Regions from separate parts of the Paenibacillus sp. J31R122 genome, predicted to be linked through region 1. Evidence: predicted binding sites of a transcription regulator. Region 1 holds the regulator's gene; the other holds the start of a gene.
What was found. Region 1 encodes NrdR, which represses ribonucleotide reductase genes. Its sites were predicted from a motif close to AACACNATATATNGTGTT; they were not measured.
Positions count from the first base shown of each region.

Region 2: AC0YN7_RS02135 (adenosylcobalamin-dependent ribonucleoside-diphosphate reductase) is a predicted target of NrdR. The motif match lies at 2,847-2,864, and genes of this name have one in related genera.

Region 1 covers NZ_JBWDNM010000003.1:117,199-126,280, forward strand. The annotation lists gene AC0YN7_RS06835 (MntP/YtaF family protein) at 1-77, shown strand, start outside; gene coaE (dephospho-CoA kinase) at 93-689, shown strand; gene AC0YN7_RS06845 (lytic transglycosylase domain-containing protein) at 686-1,252, shown strand; gene AC0YN7_RS06850 (small, acid-soluble spore protein, alpha/beta type) at 1,355-1,573, opposite strand; gene nrdR (transcriptional regulator NrdR) at 1,716-2,198, shown strand; tRNA gene AC0YN7_RS06860 (tRNA-Ala) at 2,242-2,317, shown strand; gene AC0YN7_RS06865 (response regulator transcription factor) at 3,139-3,828, shown strand; gene AC0YN7_RS06870 (ABC transporter ATP-binding protein) at 3,917-4,837, shown strand; gene AC0YN7_RS06875 (ABC transporter permease) at 4,834-5,592, shown strand; gene AC0YN7_RS06880 (sensor histidine kinase) at 5,613-6,518, shown strand; gene AC0YN7_RS06885 (ABC transporter substrate-binding protein) at 6,680-8,059, shown strand; gene AC0YN7_RS06890 (hypothetical protein) at 8,177-8,299, shown strand; partial or broken gene AC0YN7_RS06895 (FAD-dependent oxidoreductase) at 8,406-9,082, shown strand, end outside.
Region 2 covers NZ_JBWDNM010000001.1:558,609-567,690, forward strand. The annotation lists gene AC0YN7_RS02125 (YqhG family protein) at 1-829, opposite strand, end outside; gene AC0YN7_RS02130 (DEAD/DEAH box helicase) at 826-2,649, opposite strand; gene AC0YN7_RS02135 (adenosylcobalamin-dependent ribonucleoside-diphosphate reductase) at 2,926-5,556, shown strand; gene AC0YN7_RS02140 (extracellular solute-binding protein) at 6,019-7,386, shown strand; gene AC0YN7_RS02145 (OmpL47-type beta-barrel domain-containing protein) at 7,720-9,082, shown strand, end outside.

The DNA of each region.
Region 1 (9,082 bases):
CTTGGAAAGGAATGCAAGCATTATCTTTTTTGCCAGGCATATTATTGATCATGATGGGGATCATGAAGTTGTTATAAGTAGAGGTGAATAAGATGATAATCGGATTAACCGGCGGTATTGCAAGCGGAAAAAGCACAATCGCAAAAATGCTTGTCGAACGCGGTGCGCTGCTGGTCGATGCCGATCAAGTCGCGCGGGAGGTCGTACTTCCCGGAGAGTCGGCGCTGGAGGCTATCGCCTCTCTGTTCGGACAAGCAGTATTGCTGCCGGATGGATCACTTAACCGTAAAGCGCTTGGCGAGATCGTGTTTCAGGACAAAGCGTCCTTAGCGCAATTGGAAGCAATTACTCACCCAGCCATTCGAGCTAGCATGCAGCAGCGCATTCATACATACGCGGAGCAGTATCCGGAACGTCTTATTGTTGCGGATGTGCCGCTCCTTTATGAAACGAAGCAGCAGCATTTGTATGAAGGTATAATGGTGGTTTATGTGCCTGAGGAGACCCAGATCGCACGACTTATCGAGCGAAACTCACTTACTGTGGCGGAAGCAGAGCGGCGAGTTTCTCTACAAATGAATATCGAACAAAAGCGTGAGCTCGCGGACTGGGTAATTGATAACAACGGAACACTGGATGAGACTAGACGGCAAATTGATCAATTTTGGAAAGACCAGGGCTTAACATGAGAATATTGTTTAAGAAGAGAGTATTTCTTGTGTTGTTGATCGGCCTATTAACGATATTATTTCTGAAGTCGGACTGGCTCGCAACGATGATGTACCCGATCTATTATAAGGACGATATACGTGCAAGCGCATCGAATTATGGTGTGGAGCCTCATTTGGTCGCTGCCATTATACGTAGTGAAACGAACTATAAGACAGGTAAGGATTCGAAGAAGGGTGCACTTGGTTTAATGCAAATTATGCCGGAGACGGCCAAATGGGTCGTTCAAAGGGCAGGATTCAAGGAAGTAACAGAGGATAAACTGCGACATCGCGCTGATGTAAATATCGAGGTTGGAACCTGGTATTTAAAATCATTGCATCAGCAATTTGATCAAAATCCAATTGCCGCAATTGCCGCTTATAATGCGGGGCCAGGCAATGTTCGCAAATGGCTTGACTCGGGTGTATGGGACGGAAAGCTAAAAACAGTAGATCAAATTCCATTCGGAGAAACAAGGCACTATGTACATAGAGTCATTTATTATTATAATAAGTACAAAGGTCTCTATCCTAGTTTCTAATGAGTGATAACGAGTGAACATAAGTTGAAGCCTTGGAGGCCCATCTCTTCTTGAACGGGCCCAGCCAAAGCTACAGATATTCATACAACTTTTAATAAATCATTAACGTGCTCCGCCGGCAAGTGATTGCTCAGCGATTTGTACTAGACGACGGGTGATAGATCCCCCGATGGAGCCTGCGTCTTTTGTAGCCATGTTACCGAAGTAGCCGTCTTGCGGCATAGAGATTCCTAGCTCTTGAGCCACTTCATATTTCATTTGGTCAAGTGCTGCTGTAGCTTGTGGAACAACCAATTGGTTACTGCTGCGTGATGCGCTCATGTATGTTCACCTCCTTGCGGTTGGTAAATGTATTATGTGCGAAAATCAAAAGTTCATTACAGGAATTGTCTGGAAAAAAGATTAGGTTAAAAAAAAGCTTTGAAAATGATCGTTTGATTGAGAAAGGAGGCAATGGAGCACCATGAAATGCCCAATCTGTGACTATGCCGGAACCAAAGTATTAGACTCCAGACCGGCCAACGAAAACAAGTCTATCCGCCGCCGACGTGAATGCGAGAAGTGCAGCCGACGCTTCACGACTTTCGAAATGATTGAGGAGACACCACTAATCGTCATCAAAAAAGATGGCAGCCGCGAAGAATTCAGCCGCGATAAAATTTTGCGCGGACTCATTCGCGCCTGTGAGAAGCGCCCTGTACCGGCCGAGCGTCTCGAGGTTATCGTCTCCGAGGTAGAGAAGGAGCTTCGAACAACAGCTCTAGCCGAGGTAGATAGCAGTGAAATTGGGGCGATCGTAATGAATGAGCTCTATCCAGTTGATGAGGTAGCCTATGTTCGCTTCGCATCCGTATATCGCCAATTCAAAGATATCGAAATGTTTATGAAAGAGCTCAACAGTCTGCTCTCCAAGGAACCACTGAGCAGTCCAACAGATAAAGATTGACAGTTTTGGCGATCATGTGATAATATCAGCTTTGTCGTCATTTGGGGCCTTAGCTCAGCTGGGAGAGCGCATCGCTGGCAGCGATGAGGTCAGGGGTTCGATCCCCCTAGGCTCCACCAAATAAACAATTCAAACCACGTCCTCTGGACGTGGTTTTCTGTTTATTTGGTGGATTGCCCAGGGGGCGAACCCGGGGTTCAGTCCGCGCGGACATAATGAAGTGAATGGGCTTCGAAGGAAATGCATCTAGTGGAGGAGCACGGCGTCTGAATCTACCGCTAAAAGTCCCCGTTGAATAAACTTCGTCAGCAATTGGATCAAGATTCGGACATCCCATAGTGGGTAAGCGAGTTTGACGAGCTGTATCCCCCTAGGCTCTACCAACCATAAACGACTCAAGCCCTTGCGTAGCAAGGTTTTTTTTGTTTAAGATTACAATAACTTACGATCCCACATTGATAATCTTGGGGACGAATTGGGGACGTAATCTTTGTTGTTTCTTCGCTCGTATCTCGGACTCGGACCGTTGTTGGGAAATGCATGGATAGAAAGTATATTATTCGCGTTTAAATGATGGGAGCAGACATCTAGTATTGTAACTGAAAGTAAGATTATTCTTTCACGGTGAATGTCAATGATAATAGTTTTCACTGCTACACTTCTTGCTTACTGTCAGAAGAAGATAAAGTTCTAGGCTGGAAAATAAAGTGTTAGACTGACGATGCTTCATTAACGGGCAGAATAGTTCAAAATCAATTGTGGCGAACCTCATCACAAATAGTAGTAAAGCAGGTGGGAGTTGGTGGTTAATTTAAGGGATACGGTTTGATTTTTTAGAGAAGTAAATTTATGATCAATTTGTACTTAATCGATTCAAAAGGGCTTTTAACACTTCCTGTCGAAAGTATCTTTCTAATATTACAGATAGTAGGTGAGAATGTTGGATAGAACGACACACATTTTGGTAGTTGAAGACGATAGTGACATCAACCAACTGTTGTGCAAAATCTTAAAGAAAAGCGGTTATTCTCCTCTGCCCGCGTATTCCGGGACGGAAGCTATGATCTATCTGGAAAGACAGGAATGGGATATGATACTGCTTGATTTGATGCTTCCCGGCCTGACGGGAGAGGAGCTTCTTATAAAAATAAACGAAAAGAATCCGACTCCTGTTATCGTCATTTCAGCTAATGAAGAACAGCAGACGAAAGTAACCACTCTACGCATCGGCGCGGATGATTATATAACGAAGCCATTCGATATCGAAGAAGTGTCAGCTAGAATCGACTCCCATTTAAGAAGGTACAGCCGATTGATCAGCAAGGCTCCCAGCGATCAAATCCAGTATAAAGACATTAGTTTAAACAAGGATACAAAGACCGTAACGATCAACCAATCGGAAGTGATGCTGACGGCAAGGGAGTTTGCTATTCTCGAGCTTTTCATGTCCTATCCGAAGAAAGTGTTCTCTAAGGCAAATTTATTCGAGAGCGTATGGGAGGATACCTTTGTGGGGGATGACAATACGATTATCGTCCATATGAGCAATTTACGAAATAAACTATCCAAAGTAAATCCCGAAGAAGATTATATAGAAACGTTATGGGGGATGGGATACCGGCTCAAATAACAACTTAATGTTTTCTTAATAATCCCTTTATGATCGCTTATGCTTTGCCTCCGATAATGAAGCTATCCCAGAGAGAGGTAGTGAGACGATGAGTGAATATGTACTGAAGACCGATCATTTAACCAAGGTCTACAAGATGGACTATGCGCTTAATCGAGTGAATCTGTCCATCAAAAAAGGTGCGATTTACGGTTTTATCGGACAGAACGGTGCAGGTAAATCAACGATGATCCGTATCGTCAGCGGGCTGGCTTCCCCGACAGACGGTTCCATCGAATTGTTCGGCAAGAGGGATGCACAGGATCTGAGCGAAGCTAGAAAACGAATGGGCTCGATCATCGAAAGTCCGGCTTTATATCCGAATATGACGGCTAGAGAAAATTTGGACACCCATAGGCTTCTACGGGGAATCCCGGGCAAAGCGTGCATCGAGAAAACACTGTCTTTGGTCGGTCTGCAAAGTACGGGCAAGAAGAAAACGAAAAACTTCTCATTAGGAATGAAGCAGCGGCTAGGACTCGCGATTGCTCTTCTTGGAGATCCGGAATTTCTGATTCTAGACGAACCGACGAATGGCTTGGACCCGATGGGGGTCGTCGAAATGAGGGAGCTCCTCAAAAAGCTCAATCGGGAAAATGGAATTACCATTTTAATATCAAGTCATATCTTAAGTGAGCTTCATCTGTTGGCCACCCATTTTGGCATTATTCATAAAGGGGAATTACTGGAGCAATTGTCTGCTAATGAACTTAATGAGAAATGCCAGCACTACCTGCATATTAAGGTGAATGATGCCGCGAAGGCGGCGGCCGTTATTGAAGGGGAATTGGGTGCCTCCCAATTTGAAGTATTGCCGGACGGGACGATCAAACTGTACAGTTACGTAGATACTCCTGGCAAAGTTTCCGTGGCGCTAACGACGGCTGGACTGATTATCGAACAATTTATGCCCATGGGCGAAGATTTGGAAGCGTACTTTACGGGCCGAATTGGGGGGGGAGTGGAATGAATAACCTCATCCAATCGGAATGGTATAAACTACGCAAGGATCGGTCGTTCCGGGCGCTCATATTGATTATCTCGGCCTCCGCTTTATTTTGGTCCATCTTTCAATACATCGACCACACGATGGATGGGGAATATCCGGCTACCGGGATAGAAATGTGGAAAAGCGCGCTTTTGGGAAATTATATTATGATCATTGGGATGTGCGTGCTTGCCGGTTTCTTTATATCTAGCGAATATACGACCGGCGTGATGAAAAGTATCGCTTCTAGCGGTAATAGTAGAGGAAGGATTATCGCTGCGAAACAACTTGTGTACGCACTGGGTTCCGTTATTCTTGGCCTGCTGTTTCCCGTAATCAATTGTATCGTTGCAACGTTGCTGTCCGGTTTCGGGGAGCTGCCCGATGAATCGACATCTCTATATTTCTTAAGAACGTTTGGATTGCTTGTTCTTTGCGTAGCAGCATTAGCATCGATAGCCACATTGATTGCGACTCTCATGGCGGAAAGTGGTAAAACGATTGCTTTTACGATGGTGTTCTTCCTATTCATCGACATGCTCTTTACTGTATTGGGTAATTATATTTCATTTATTCAAACGATATATAGCTATACGGTGTTTAAGCTACTATATGATATAGGAACTGTTTCCCCTGACAGTAGTCTATTACTTCGGATGATCATAATCCCGATTATTACATTTGTCTGTTTCGGGATCTTGAGCGCATGGGTATATCGACGCAAAGAAATTAAGTAACTAGAGAAGCGGGTGAGAGCATGTTGATTTATTTGGTTGTGGCTGTAGGCTTTCTGGCTGTTGCTGCACTCATCCGCTTGTATTTATTGAAGAAAGAAATGAAACGAATTCATCATCAACTATACGCCTACAATCAGGGGTTAACCGAAAAAAAAGTTGATCTTCAATTTTTTGAACGCGATCTAGAACAACTGGCTAACGAAATAAACAACCTTATGGATTTGGTTAAGGATGCCAAAGCGCTTAGAAGACGGACGGAGTACGAGCTGAAACAGAGTATATCCCATATTTCTCACGACCTGCGTACGCCATTAACCTCCGTTCTCGGATATATTCAGCTCTTAGAATCGGATCAAGTAACCGATGAAGAGAGACAAGAATATGTATCGATCGCCAAAAGTCGAACGAAAAGGCTGCAAGTATTGCTAAACGATTTTTTTGAAATATCAGTCATCGAATCTATGGATTACGAGTTAAAAACGGAAAAGGTAAACATGAACGTTTTGGTCCCTGAAATCTTACTGGGGTTCTACGACAAATTTAACGAACGCAAAGGGGAAGCAGTTATTCAGCTTGCCGAAGAAAAGCTCCTCTTGACTTCAGATGAATCTGCCATAAAGCGTGTAATCGAGAATTTGATAACAAATGCGATCCATCATTCCGATGGGCCAATCTGGATCAATATGGAGAAGCAACAATCGACGGTTGTATTGTCTATCCGCAACCAAGCTAATCACTTGAAGCTAAGCGATCTGAACAATCTGTTCGATCGATTTTATACGGCCGACCGCTCCCGATCGGGTAAAGGAACTGGGCTCGGATTAGCAATTGCCAAAAGTCTAATGGTCAAAATGAACGGAGAGCTGACCGCAGAATTAATCGAGAGTCAACTTGTCATGAAATGCGTATGGAGGTTGGATCACTGAGGTAACTGTGAGATCTAACGATAGAATCCGCAGCCGTTTTATTTTTACAAGTAACCAAATTGGCGGAATGTTGACAAAGCTGTCTCGAAAAGAGAGAATGTATCTATTGATGTATATTAAAGAATAATATCATTTATATATACATGAGAAAGGAATTAACAATGAATGCATTCCAAATAAAATTAGAGGCGATGGTCGACAAGCTGCGCACGGAAATCGTAAGCGGCATGCGCAAACCGGGCTCTTTCCTGCCCGCGGAAAGCCAGTTGGCCAAAGACTTTCAGATGAGCAATAAATCCGTTCGCAAAGGGCTGGATATATTGGTCGAGGAAGGCTTGATCGTCAAAATCGACAGGGTCGGAAGCGTAGTAGCCGAGAGCAAGGCGCAAACGATCACGCTCAATTTCGGATGCAGCTATTCCATGAACAATGACATTCTCCTGGACGAATTGCTGGCCGAGTTCACCCGTCTTCATCCGTCCATCCACATCAAAAAGGTGTCGCTCGACTTCCACCATTACGTTAAATCGATCAAAGAAATGTCTGCGAACGAGATGCTCGATGTCGTATACCTTAATAGTGCGATGCTGCAGGAAATGGCGGAGTCCGGCATGCTATCCCTGCTCGAGCCGGTAGAGACGAACGACGAGCTGTATTCGATTACGAATGAGGCATTCCGATACGATCACCGCATGTACGCAAGTCCGATTTCACTGTCACCCGTCGTCCTTTGTTATAACCGGCAGCATTTTGCGGAGGCCGGCTTGCAGGAGCCGGACAGCTATTGGACGTGGGACGATGTCATTGCTGCGGGGCGAAGCCTGGCGGAATACCGCAATAAACACGGTTTTTACTTTCAGGTTCTGTCGCGAACCCGCTATCCGGTTTTTTTGCTGCAAGCCGGAATTCAGGCAATGAAGGATGGCGAAGAAAGGGGCGGGGACCGGGAGATTCTGGTCGATTGCATTCGGACCTTTTGCCGGATAATCGGCGACCAGGACATTTTTCCGAAATATTTTGCGGCCAGCAGCGAGGAAACGAATCAGTTGTTTATTCGCGGCGACGTTTCGATGATCTTGTCCACCTATTACAACCTGAACCAGTTTAACGAGCTTCCCTTGGATTATGATATTGCGCCTTTGCCAACATTTCGCCGCGGCGATCCGCAAAAATCGCTTCTCGTTACGATCGGTACGGCCATCATGAAAAACTCAAGGTCGAAGGAGGCCGGCCGCCAGCTTCTGCGGTTTCTTTCTTCCTTGCACGCGCAGCGCATGATTCATGAGCGGACAGTCAGCATACCGGCTCTCAAAAGCGTCGCGGATAAGCTTGCCGCAAACGGGTTGAACCGTCCGTCCAGGTATATGATGTACCGGGAGCTTTTCCCGACGTATGCCTACCATCGCGATCTGGGCGTTTCCATTCAAACGCTTAATGCCGTCGGGCAGAAAATTAAAGACTACTGGTCCGGGGTGTTGGATGAAGGGCAGTTCCAGGACAGTGTGGCGGATTTGCTGTTGAGTAAAGAAATGAAACGATAGAGAAGGAATCCGGCACTTCTCACGGCACACAACAATACAGCACAAAGCACAGCAGGGCAAGCGAATCGCTTGTTCTGCTTTTTATTTTGTCCGGCGTCACATAGAGGAAGGGTTTTCATGTCGGGTTTTCGAGCTGCCGCTATACATTTACAGCGGGTTGCATGGAGGGACGACGTGCTCGGAGAGACAGGCGGAATGAAGATTGACAGTTATTTCGGCTTCAACTATAATTTTAAGTAAATCAGAAGGGAATCAGCATTGTGTTTTTCTTCTCTTATTTCATTGAAAAGGAATTAAAAAGGAATCAATTAAAGGAATCTTTCCATGTGTAAGGAGGCAAATCAGGATGAAGGAACAGCATGTTGACGTAGCGATTATTGGCGGAGGAGTTGGGGGAGTCGCAGCCGCTCTGGCGGCAGCGAAGATGGGAAAAACGGTCGTCATGACGGAGGAGACGGAGTGGATTGGCGGACAATTGACCAGTCAGGCGGTTCCACCCGATGAGCATCCTTGGATCGAGCAATTTGGCTGTACGCGTACATACCGGATGTTCAGGGAAGGCGTCCGCCGGTTTTACAAACGGAATTATTCGCTCGTGCCGGAAGCGTTAAGCAACCCGCATTTGAATCCGGGCAGCGGCTCGGTAAGCGGGCTTTGCCATGAACCAAGGGTCGCTCTGGCCGTGCTTGGACAGGCTCCAATCCGATTACGCTTCAGCCGAGAACTTACGGATTGTTCCCGGACGGAAAGACATACTCCTTATGGGAATATCGCCGGATTGCGGCAAGCCGCAACTTTCGGGACGGCTTATACAGAAGCGATGTTACACTCGTGAATTGGCCGCAAAACGACTACTGGCTCGGCTCCGTTATCGACGTAGAGGAAGAGGAGAGGCTCCGCCACCTAGAGCAGGCCAAGCAGCTGAGCTTGTCCTTGCTGTACTGGATGCAGACCGAGGCACCCCGGCCGGACGGGGGTGAAGGATTCCGCGGACTGCGTTTGCGCAAAGACGTCGTCGGAACG
Region 2 (9,082 bases), on a different contig from region 1:
TTGTTTCCTCAGTCGCATGATTAATCAGCGGCTCGTAATAAGAATTGACTCGATCAAGCTCATCTTCCAGCCTAGCAGAGGCCGATTCGGCCCAGCTATAATCATAAGCTCTAAGCTTACGCTCCAATACTTGCTCCACGATTCCGAGTGCTTTATTGAATGAAATGCCATTTCTCGTAATGTGAATATTAGCCGGAAGACGCGGAGTCAGCTTATGCGATAACAATCGGTCGTAAAATTGCTCGACACATTGACCGGTTGCCAGTGAAACACCAAAGCTATGAATTTCCTCACGCTTCTGATCACAGGCAAACTCGACTCGCATATTAACGCCCAGCCAGGCGGTATAGGGAGTAGAGCTGAATGGCGTGCTGCTCCGTTTTTCTGGTTCTTGGAATAAATAGACGTAACTACCCTTCGCCTTGGCGGCATCGAACAACTGGTCGAGCTTGCGCGCACCGAAAAATAAATCCTCGCGAGGTACGCGTACAGGTGCAGCTAAGCTTCCGTGTATGAATCCAAGTGAACGCCCGAGCGCAGCATTAGCAGCTGCGTCAGCCTCTGTTACGGCAGTCTCTGCTTTCTTTGCTGTTTCTAGTTCAATGGTCATATCATATTTTTGCTTGTCGGTGACAAATAAGAAGGTCATCGTTTCGGGCTCTGAGCCTACCCGATCCACGAAGCTCCAATAGTAAGGTCGATTCGTTAGCTCCCGATCGGCGGCGGGTGACAGTTTAACTGTGAAATGAGATGGTGATTTTTCTAAAATAGAACATTCTGTCGCTTCCAAAAAACGATTTACAAATTTGTGCACCTGTTTCTCGTTCAAGGCCGCACCTCCACCGTTTGTCCAAGAGAATCAAAATTAACAATTAAATTAGGAGCCGTCTCTACCGTCACTTCACTCGTTTTCACCTCGTCGCGAATACGGCTGAGCGAGGAACCTAGGTGATTAATTTTCTGCTTCAGCTCGTTATCGCTACCGGCTTCCAGCAGCAGCCGAGCAAGTCTCTGCTCTATCGAGCCGTCACTTTTTTCAAAGCGTTCCAAAATATGATCAAGCTCACCAATGACAAGCTCGAATAAGTTGATTTTCTCATGCAGCAAACCGACGATATGCTCTTCAATCGTTCCGATTGTGCATAAATTATAAATTTTTACATCCTCGGTTTGACCTAGACGGTGAACGCGTCCAATTCGCTGCTCCACTCGCATTGGATTCCATGGCAAATCAAAATTGATCATGTGGTGGCAAAATTGCAGGTTAATACCTTCGCCTCCGGCTTCTGTTGCTATCAGAATTTGAGCTCGACCGCGAAACAAATCCATCATCCAATCCTTTTTACCTCGGTTCATGCCGCCGCGGTAGGGAACAGCGATCATATTTTGCGCTCGGAAAAACTGCAGCAAATATTCTTGAGTCGCTCGATATTCGGTGAAAATAATGACCTTGTCATCCATTTCCTTGACAAGCTCCATCGCTTTCTCTGCTTTCGTATTCGCTTTAATGCTCCGAATTTTCTCGACAAGCTCCCAGATCTTCGGACGCATCGGAGAATCCTCGGCTGTTTTTTTGAAGAGATTCACTAGAGTCAGAAACACTGCGTCGCGGCTGCTGCAAACCTCACGCTGCAATGTGACAAGCGACAGCATGCTTGTCATGTCACCGCCGCTCTCGTCATAACGCTCCTTCACAAAGCCAGTGACTGCGTCATAGAGCGCCTTTTCTTCTTCGGAGAGGTTAAGCGGAATGTTCTTCACTATACGTTTCGTGAAGTTAATGCCTCCATCTCCGCGGCGATTGCGGATCATTACGCCCGATAATGCTTCATGCAGCTGCTCCTCATTTTTAGGCAGACGTTTATCGACTACGAAATTCGCGGCAAATTCACTTTGTCCACCAAGCTGGCCAGGCTTTAGAAGCGTAATGAGATTGAATAGCTCGTCCAGATCATTTTGGATCGGAGTAGCTGTGAGTAAAAGACAATACTTTTTGCGCAAAATATTAGCGAATTGGTAATTCGTCGTTTTTTTATTTTTGAGCTTATGCGCCTCATCGATAATGATTAGATCATAGTCGATACTGAGTACGAGCTCGCGATGCGGGTCGCGTTTGGCGGTATCTATCGAGGCTACGACGATATCGTATCCCCAAGTATGCGCCTTTTTCTGGGCTACAGCCGATATCCCAAACTTCTGATTCAGCTCTCGCACCCACTGAAGCACTAGCGATGCAGGTACGAGAATTAATACCCGTTTTGCAAGACCGCGAACCATATACTCTTTTAAGATGAGCCCAGCTTCTATTGTTTTGCCTAGACCGACTTCATCTGCCAAAATAGCACGACCGCCCATTTCGTGCACGACTTTGCGGGCTGTACTAATTTGATGCGCCATCGGCTCGAATGCCGGAAGTGTCCGTAAGCATTGCAGTTGATCGAAGCTTTCAATGCGTTTCGACTGCTCAGCTTCCATCGCAAGCTGATACAAGGTCCAATCGTCCCAGGGGCCACCTCGCGTCGTACGATTTTGCAGCTCTTCAAACCATGTACGATCATACTGTAAATCAACAAGCGGATGCAGCTTGCGGCTGACTATAACTGAACCTGTCTCAGCTGATGCAGCTTGTGGTGTTGTATTAAATGACATTAAGATCAGCTCCTTCCGCAAAATAAGGGATAAGTTATATGTAGTATTGCCTTTTCATTAGAGAATAATAAGAAGCCTTCTAAAATAGAGTATGGACAAGCATAGACGTGAGAGAAGGCGTATAAGCGGATAAGCTTTAGAAATTTAGCCACATATGAATGTGTATATCAATATGTTGTGTAGTATAATTGTTTTAGACCACAATATATTGTGCTTTGAGCATATATTGGGATACATATGGCTTGGTGCGCAGTGAATAGAGGAGGAATTATATTGCTGGAAACAACACAAGTAAATCGGTTAGAAGGACTGAGCGAAAAAATATTTTTGGATCGATACGCTTGGAAAAACGCTGATACGAACGAAACGAAGGTCGGTGACGTTGTACTTGTTCTGACGAAGGAGGATCCGAAATTCCCTGCAAAGGAAGTTGGCGAAGTAGTGGCGCGACAAGGTAGCGCGGTTACGGTGAAGCTGCGTAGCGGCGATATCATTGAATCGACAGTTGAGAAGTTGACGCTAACGATAGAGAAGACACCTGTAGAGATGTGGGAGCGGCTCGCGGGCGCGATGGCTTCCGTAGAAGTCACCGAGGATAAGCAGCAGGAATGGCGAGAGAAATTTAAATATATTTTGGAAGATTGGAAGCTAGTTCCCGGAGGACGAATAGCAGCTGGTGCAGGAGCAAGCGAGGAGCTGACGTTGTTCAACTGCTACGTCATTCCTTCACCGAAGGACAGTCGGGGCGGAATTATGCAAACACTCACGGAAATGACTGAAATTATGGCGCGCGGCGGCGGTGTAGGAATGAATTTATCTTCGCTTCGTCCTCGCAGAGCAATCGTTGCCGGCGTGAACGGTTCTTCCAGCGGTGCGGTATCATGGGGCGGACTGTTCAGCTACGCGACGGGGCTAATTGAGCAGGGAGGCAGCCGTCGCGGAGCATTAATGCTGATGATAAATGACTGGCATCCGGATGTGCTTGAATTCATAACGATTAAACAAACAATGGGTCAGGTGACCAATGCCAACTTATCCGTATGTGTAAGCAATGCTTTTATGAAGGCTGTCAAAGAGGATCTGGATTGGGAGCTCGTATTTCCGGATACGAAGGAAGTGGATTATGATGAGATATGGACGGGTGATATTGATAAATGGCGAGAACTTGGTAAAAAAGTAATTCACTATAAGACCGTGCGCGCGCGTGATGTATGGCAGACGATTATTGAATCCGCTTGGAAATCTGCTGAGCCCGGTATCGTATTTATGGAATACTACAATCAGATGTCGAACAGCTGTTATTTTAACCCGATTATTAGTACGAATCCGTGTGGTGAACAAGGCTTGCCAGCTTGGGGTGTTTGCAATTTATCAGCAATCAACTTATCTAAATTTTACGATGAGGAAAGTCATGATGTGGCGTGGGATGATCTAGCCAAGGTGACGAGATGGTCGGTACGATTCCTCGATAATGTAATTGATAAGACGCCGTATCATTTTGAGGAAAACGAGCAAAACCAGAAGCTAGAGCGGCGTATAGGGCTTGGTACAATGGGGCTTGCGGAGCTGATGATTAAATTAGAAATTCGATATGGCAGTCCGGAGTCGTTAGTATTCTTAGATAAGCTGTATGCGTTTATTGCGCGTGAATCCTATTTGGGATCGACTGAAATTGCTGGGGAGAAAGGTTCGTTTAAAGCTTTTGATGCGGTGAAATATGTTCAGAGCGGCTTTATGAAAAATATGATTGATGAGTTCCCAGAGATTGGAGACGCGGTTGCGGAACGCGGAATGCGCAATGTTACAGTCATAACGCAAGCACCGACAGGCAGTACAGGTACGATGGTCGGCACGTCCACGGGAATTGAGCCTTATTTTGCATTCGAGTATTATCGTCAGAGCCGACTTGGATTTGATAAGCAATATGTGCCGATTGCTGCGGAGTGGAAGGATGCTCATCCTGGGGAGGAATTACCGGATTATTATGTGACATCAATGAGCTTGTCGGCAGAGGATCATATTCGCGTACAAGCTGCCATACAGCGCTGGGTTGACAGCTCGATTTCGAAAACGGCGAATTGTCCGGCTGATTTTACGGTGGAAGAGACAGGCAGACTATATGAGCTTGCTTTTGAGCTGGGCTGCAAAGGGGTAACGATCTACAGAGACGGAAGTCGTGATGTTCAGGTGCTGTCGACGAAGAAGGAAGAGTCGGCGGAAGAAAATACGAAGCTGGCAGATGATCAAGGGTCAGAGAAGGAAGATTCACCTGTTATAAATAGCAGTGAGAAGCCTAATGACGCTGACTTAGAGGTGCTAACGGCTTCAAATCTACGGGCGAATCAAGTGCTGGATAAACAATATAAACGTCGCCCGCAAGTTTTACGTGGCGCTACTTATAAGGTCAATACGCCCTTCGGTATGGCATATATAACAATCAATGACTTGAACGGCACACCTGCTGAAATTTTCTTAAATGTAGGCAAAGCGGGTTCGGATGTTTTCGCCATGGCAGAAGCTTTAGGCCGAGTTTGCTCGTTATTTCTGCGTTACGGTGAGCATGGCAATAAAGTGAAGCTGCTTATTAAGCATTTGAAGGGTATAGGAGGCACGGGTGCGATCGGCTTCGGTGTTAATCGTGTAGAATCCATCGCTGATGCGGTTGCGAAGTCATTGGAGATTCATACGGAGAGCGGTGAAGAGCACGCTGCGGCGATTGAAAGTTCTGAATTGTTAGGGATGAATTCTCAGGCAGATGAGTTACCTCCAGAAAAGCTAATTGAATCAAGCGTTCAAACGAAAGGAGAGGGCTCGCGCGATCTCTGCCCGTCATGCGGCTCCGCTACATTGATCAATATTGAGGGCTGTAAGCAGTGCAGTAATTGCGGGTATAGCAAGTGTAATTAGGGGTAGAGACGATCATTCTGATGGAGGATTGCACCGGTCCACTTTGATATCAATTTCAATTTTTCGCCTATAAACAACGTCTTTCGTTTTATAGGGGAAGGGATGGAGTTGACCTGCTTACTTATTCTGACGAGGTTCTTCTCCAAATTCCTCGAATTACCAGGCTCAACAACATATAATGTGAACAGCATGGCGATCTATAAGGTTTCATTCCACGAGTTGGAGGCTTTATGCCAACGTTATGGAACTGGTTAGTAGTATAACGGCAATGAGGGGGCTGTCCCGAAGCAGAGTAATCTGCTAGGAGCAGCCTTCTTCGTTGAGAGTATGAGAAATGATAGACTCTGGTTTATATAATATGCGTTGTGGTAATCATTCTATCATTTTTGTATACTATATATGAACCAGGAGTTATCAGGAATATAAAAGAGATTTTAAATCATGCTTTAAGGAGCAGGCAAGATGGCTAAACCGGACCGAAATACATTTCAGAATCGATTGAATGAGCTGCTGAGTTCCATACGTCAGAACATTGTGAGCGGAACTTACAAGCCCGGCGATTTTCTGCCAGCGGAGACGGCTTTGGCGGACCAATTCCAACTCAGTAAAAATTCCGTACGCATTATATTGGAGAAGCTGAGAGAGGAAGGGCTCATCATCAAGCTTCCTAGAGTTGGCACCCAGGTAGCTGCGAGGCCTCAGCAGAAGGTAGTTCGCTTCGGCGTTTACCCTTCGCTGTATGAGGAAGCGAATATAGGCGAGCTAATTGAAAGGTTCGAGAAGGCTCACCCATCCATCAGGATAGAGCAGTTAAAGCTGCCATACTTTCAGGCAGAAAGCACGAAACAGCTGCTGCAATCAGGCATTGTGGACGTGATTACATTGAATCACACGGATTATTTACATTTTCAAGAGTTTAAGAATCTGCATGTGCTCGAACATTTTACTCCTCAGCAAGAGGTGTATCCTTTCCTGAATGCCTTATTCGCAACCGATGAGGGAACAGTAGCCGTGAGGCCGTTTATCTTTTCTCCGGTGGTGCTTTGTTACAATAAAGAACATTTCCAGCAGCGTCGGCTGTTCGAGCCGGACAGCAGCTGGGATTGGCAGGATCTGCGCGAAGCACTGGGCAAAGTCGCTGCCCCCAACCGCTTCGGCTTGTTCTTTCACATATCCTCCTATACGCGTTGGCCGATCTTCTTCTTGCAGAATCAAGTGAAGTTCCAGAGAGACGAAGAGGGGCTTCTGTCACTCACCGACCCGGATGCGCTTAGTTTATTGCGCTTTCTTCGTGAGCTGATTCATGAAGAGGGGATGTTCCCGCTCGTGATGTCGTTCGGGGAGCATGATGCGGAGAAACTGTTCAAGCAGCAAAAGGTCTCGGTTATTCTCACAACCTATTATCGATTGAATCAATTAAGGGATGCAGAGTTTCCGTTCGATATTGCCCAACTTCCCAAATCCCGCTCCCATGACACGCAGCTTCTGACCACTGGCATTGCGGTAGGAGCAATGTCCGCTCAAAAGGAGGAGGCCAAGTGTTTCGCGGATTTCCTGCTGTCCGAAGAAAGTCAGACCTTCATCCGACGTCATTCGTTCAGTCTGCCATCGAATAAATGGGTGACGGAGACGACTCAGCCTGAACTACCGAACAAGCCTGCACGACTCGAGCTCCATAGGGAGCTTATTCCCCACTATGCGACTCATGATCGTCTGCAGCTGTCTTTTGATGAGATACAGACACTGGGCGGTTGCTTGGGACAGTACTTTTCCGAATTGGTCGATGAAGAGGGATTGATTCGTTTATTCAATAAACAGTTGAAGTTGTAAAAGGAGCTTATTTGATGCAGAAGTAAGCAAAAAGGCCTGGGCGAAGGTGTATTCCTTCACTCAGGCTTTTTTTTCTTTTTTTGGAACTACAAAAAACCAATTGACCTAAAAAAATTGCATATGCTATTATGAATACAAAGTTACATATACTACATATGAACCACGATGAAATCGTTTACAGTCAAGACGGAAACTAGGGAGGATGATAATAAGGACGTGGTTGCAGTAGATCCCGGATTCGTTCCCGTAATTTGAGGAAGGACGTATAAAAAACCGTCTCGATCTGTAAGCGTCACCATTCAGTGTTAGATCTTAATATAAGGAGCTGAGAAAATGTTATCCAAACAGATCGTAAAAAAGTCGCGTAAACTGATGACCAAAATGTTGGTCGCTATTTTAGGAATATCAATATTCGTTCCCATCTTGCCCCAAACAACGGTCGAGGCGGCACCAACTCCCGTAGTTCCGTTGCTATTCTCTTCGCCAGAAGATATTGGTCCAATGGTCACCTCACCTAAAGCGTCAGATGCTGTTTTTGGAGTAGAGGATGGCAAGCAGGTTATGTACACAACCGTAACAGGTGATCCGGGACTATTTAGCGTAGTGGATATGGAAAATTACAGCTTGATCCGCACTGTTCCGTTACCTGAAGGGGGCAGTTCAAACAGTCATGTGATCGATTCTAAAGGGCAAGTATATATGGGTTCAAAAAATGGACTATACCGCTACTCCCCTGTCACTAAACAAGCAGAGAGACTAGCAGGCATAGCAGGTGCAAGCGAACTATACGGACTCTCAGTTGATGAACATGACAATATTTACGGAGGTACATTTCCGACAGCCAGTATTTTTAAATATGACACTACCGCAAACAAGCTCACCGTATTTGGCCGGATTTCAGATGGCAAGGATTATATAAGAGCGGTAGCTTACTATGATGGGTATCTGTATGCAGGCACTGGAGCCGTCGGTGAATTGTATAAAGTCAACCCGAACGACGGCAGTAAAGTACTCATTCCTTTTCCAAACGTTCCGCAGTATACAGAAGAAAAAGTTATGCAACTTTATTCCATTAGTATCGTGCGAAATTATATGTTTATTCTATTGAGTTCACAGAGATTGCTCATTTATGATTTGGATGCTCAAGCTTGGCTGCCCGAGTGGTCATCGGTGGAAGATCTCGATAGATATTACCGAGGGATGCACGTCTCGCCAGAGCTGGATGGAAAAGTGTATTTAGGCATGGAAGGGAAAATTCAGACATTCGATCTGGAAACGCGAGAAATTACACCGACTAATCTTGAATTCTCTACGTACCTTCGCCAACCGGGATGGGTTGAGATGAATGATCCTGAACTTCCCGGTAAATCACTTGCTACGGTCTTAACTAATGGCGGGATTTCGGTACTGAACTTTACGACCAATACTGTAAAAACTTTTGAACCCGTTGTACCTGGAACACCCGTATCTATACAATCCTTGGAGTTAGGTCCTGAAGGCTTGTTATACAGTTCTGGTTATCTGGGTGCTTATGGAGCGCGCTATAACATCGAGAATGGTACCAAAGAGTTGTTCAGTATGGGGCAAGCTGAGGGAATGACTCCATATGGTAACAAAATGATGTTCGGAGTATACCCGGCTAGTTTTATACATGAGCTAGATACAACTCTTCCACTAGAACGGAATATTAATCCGA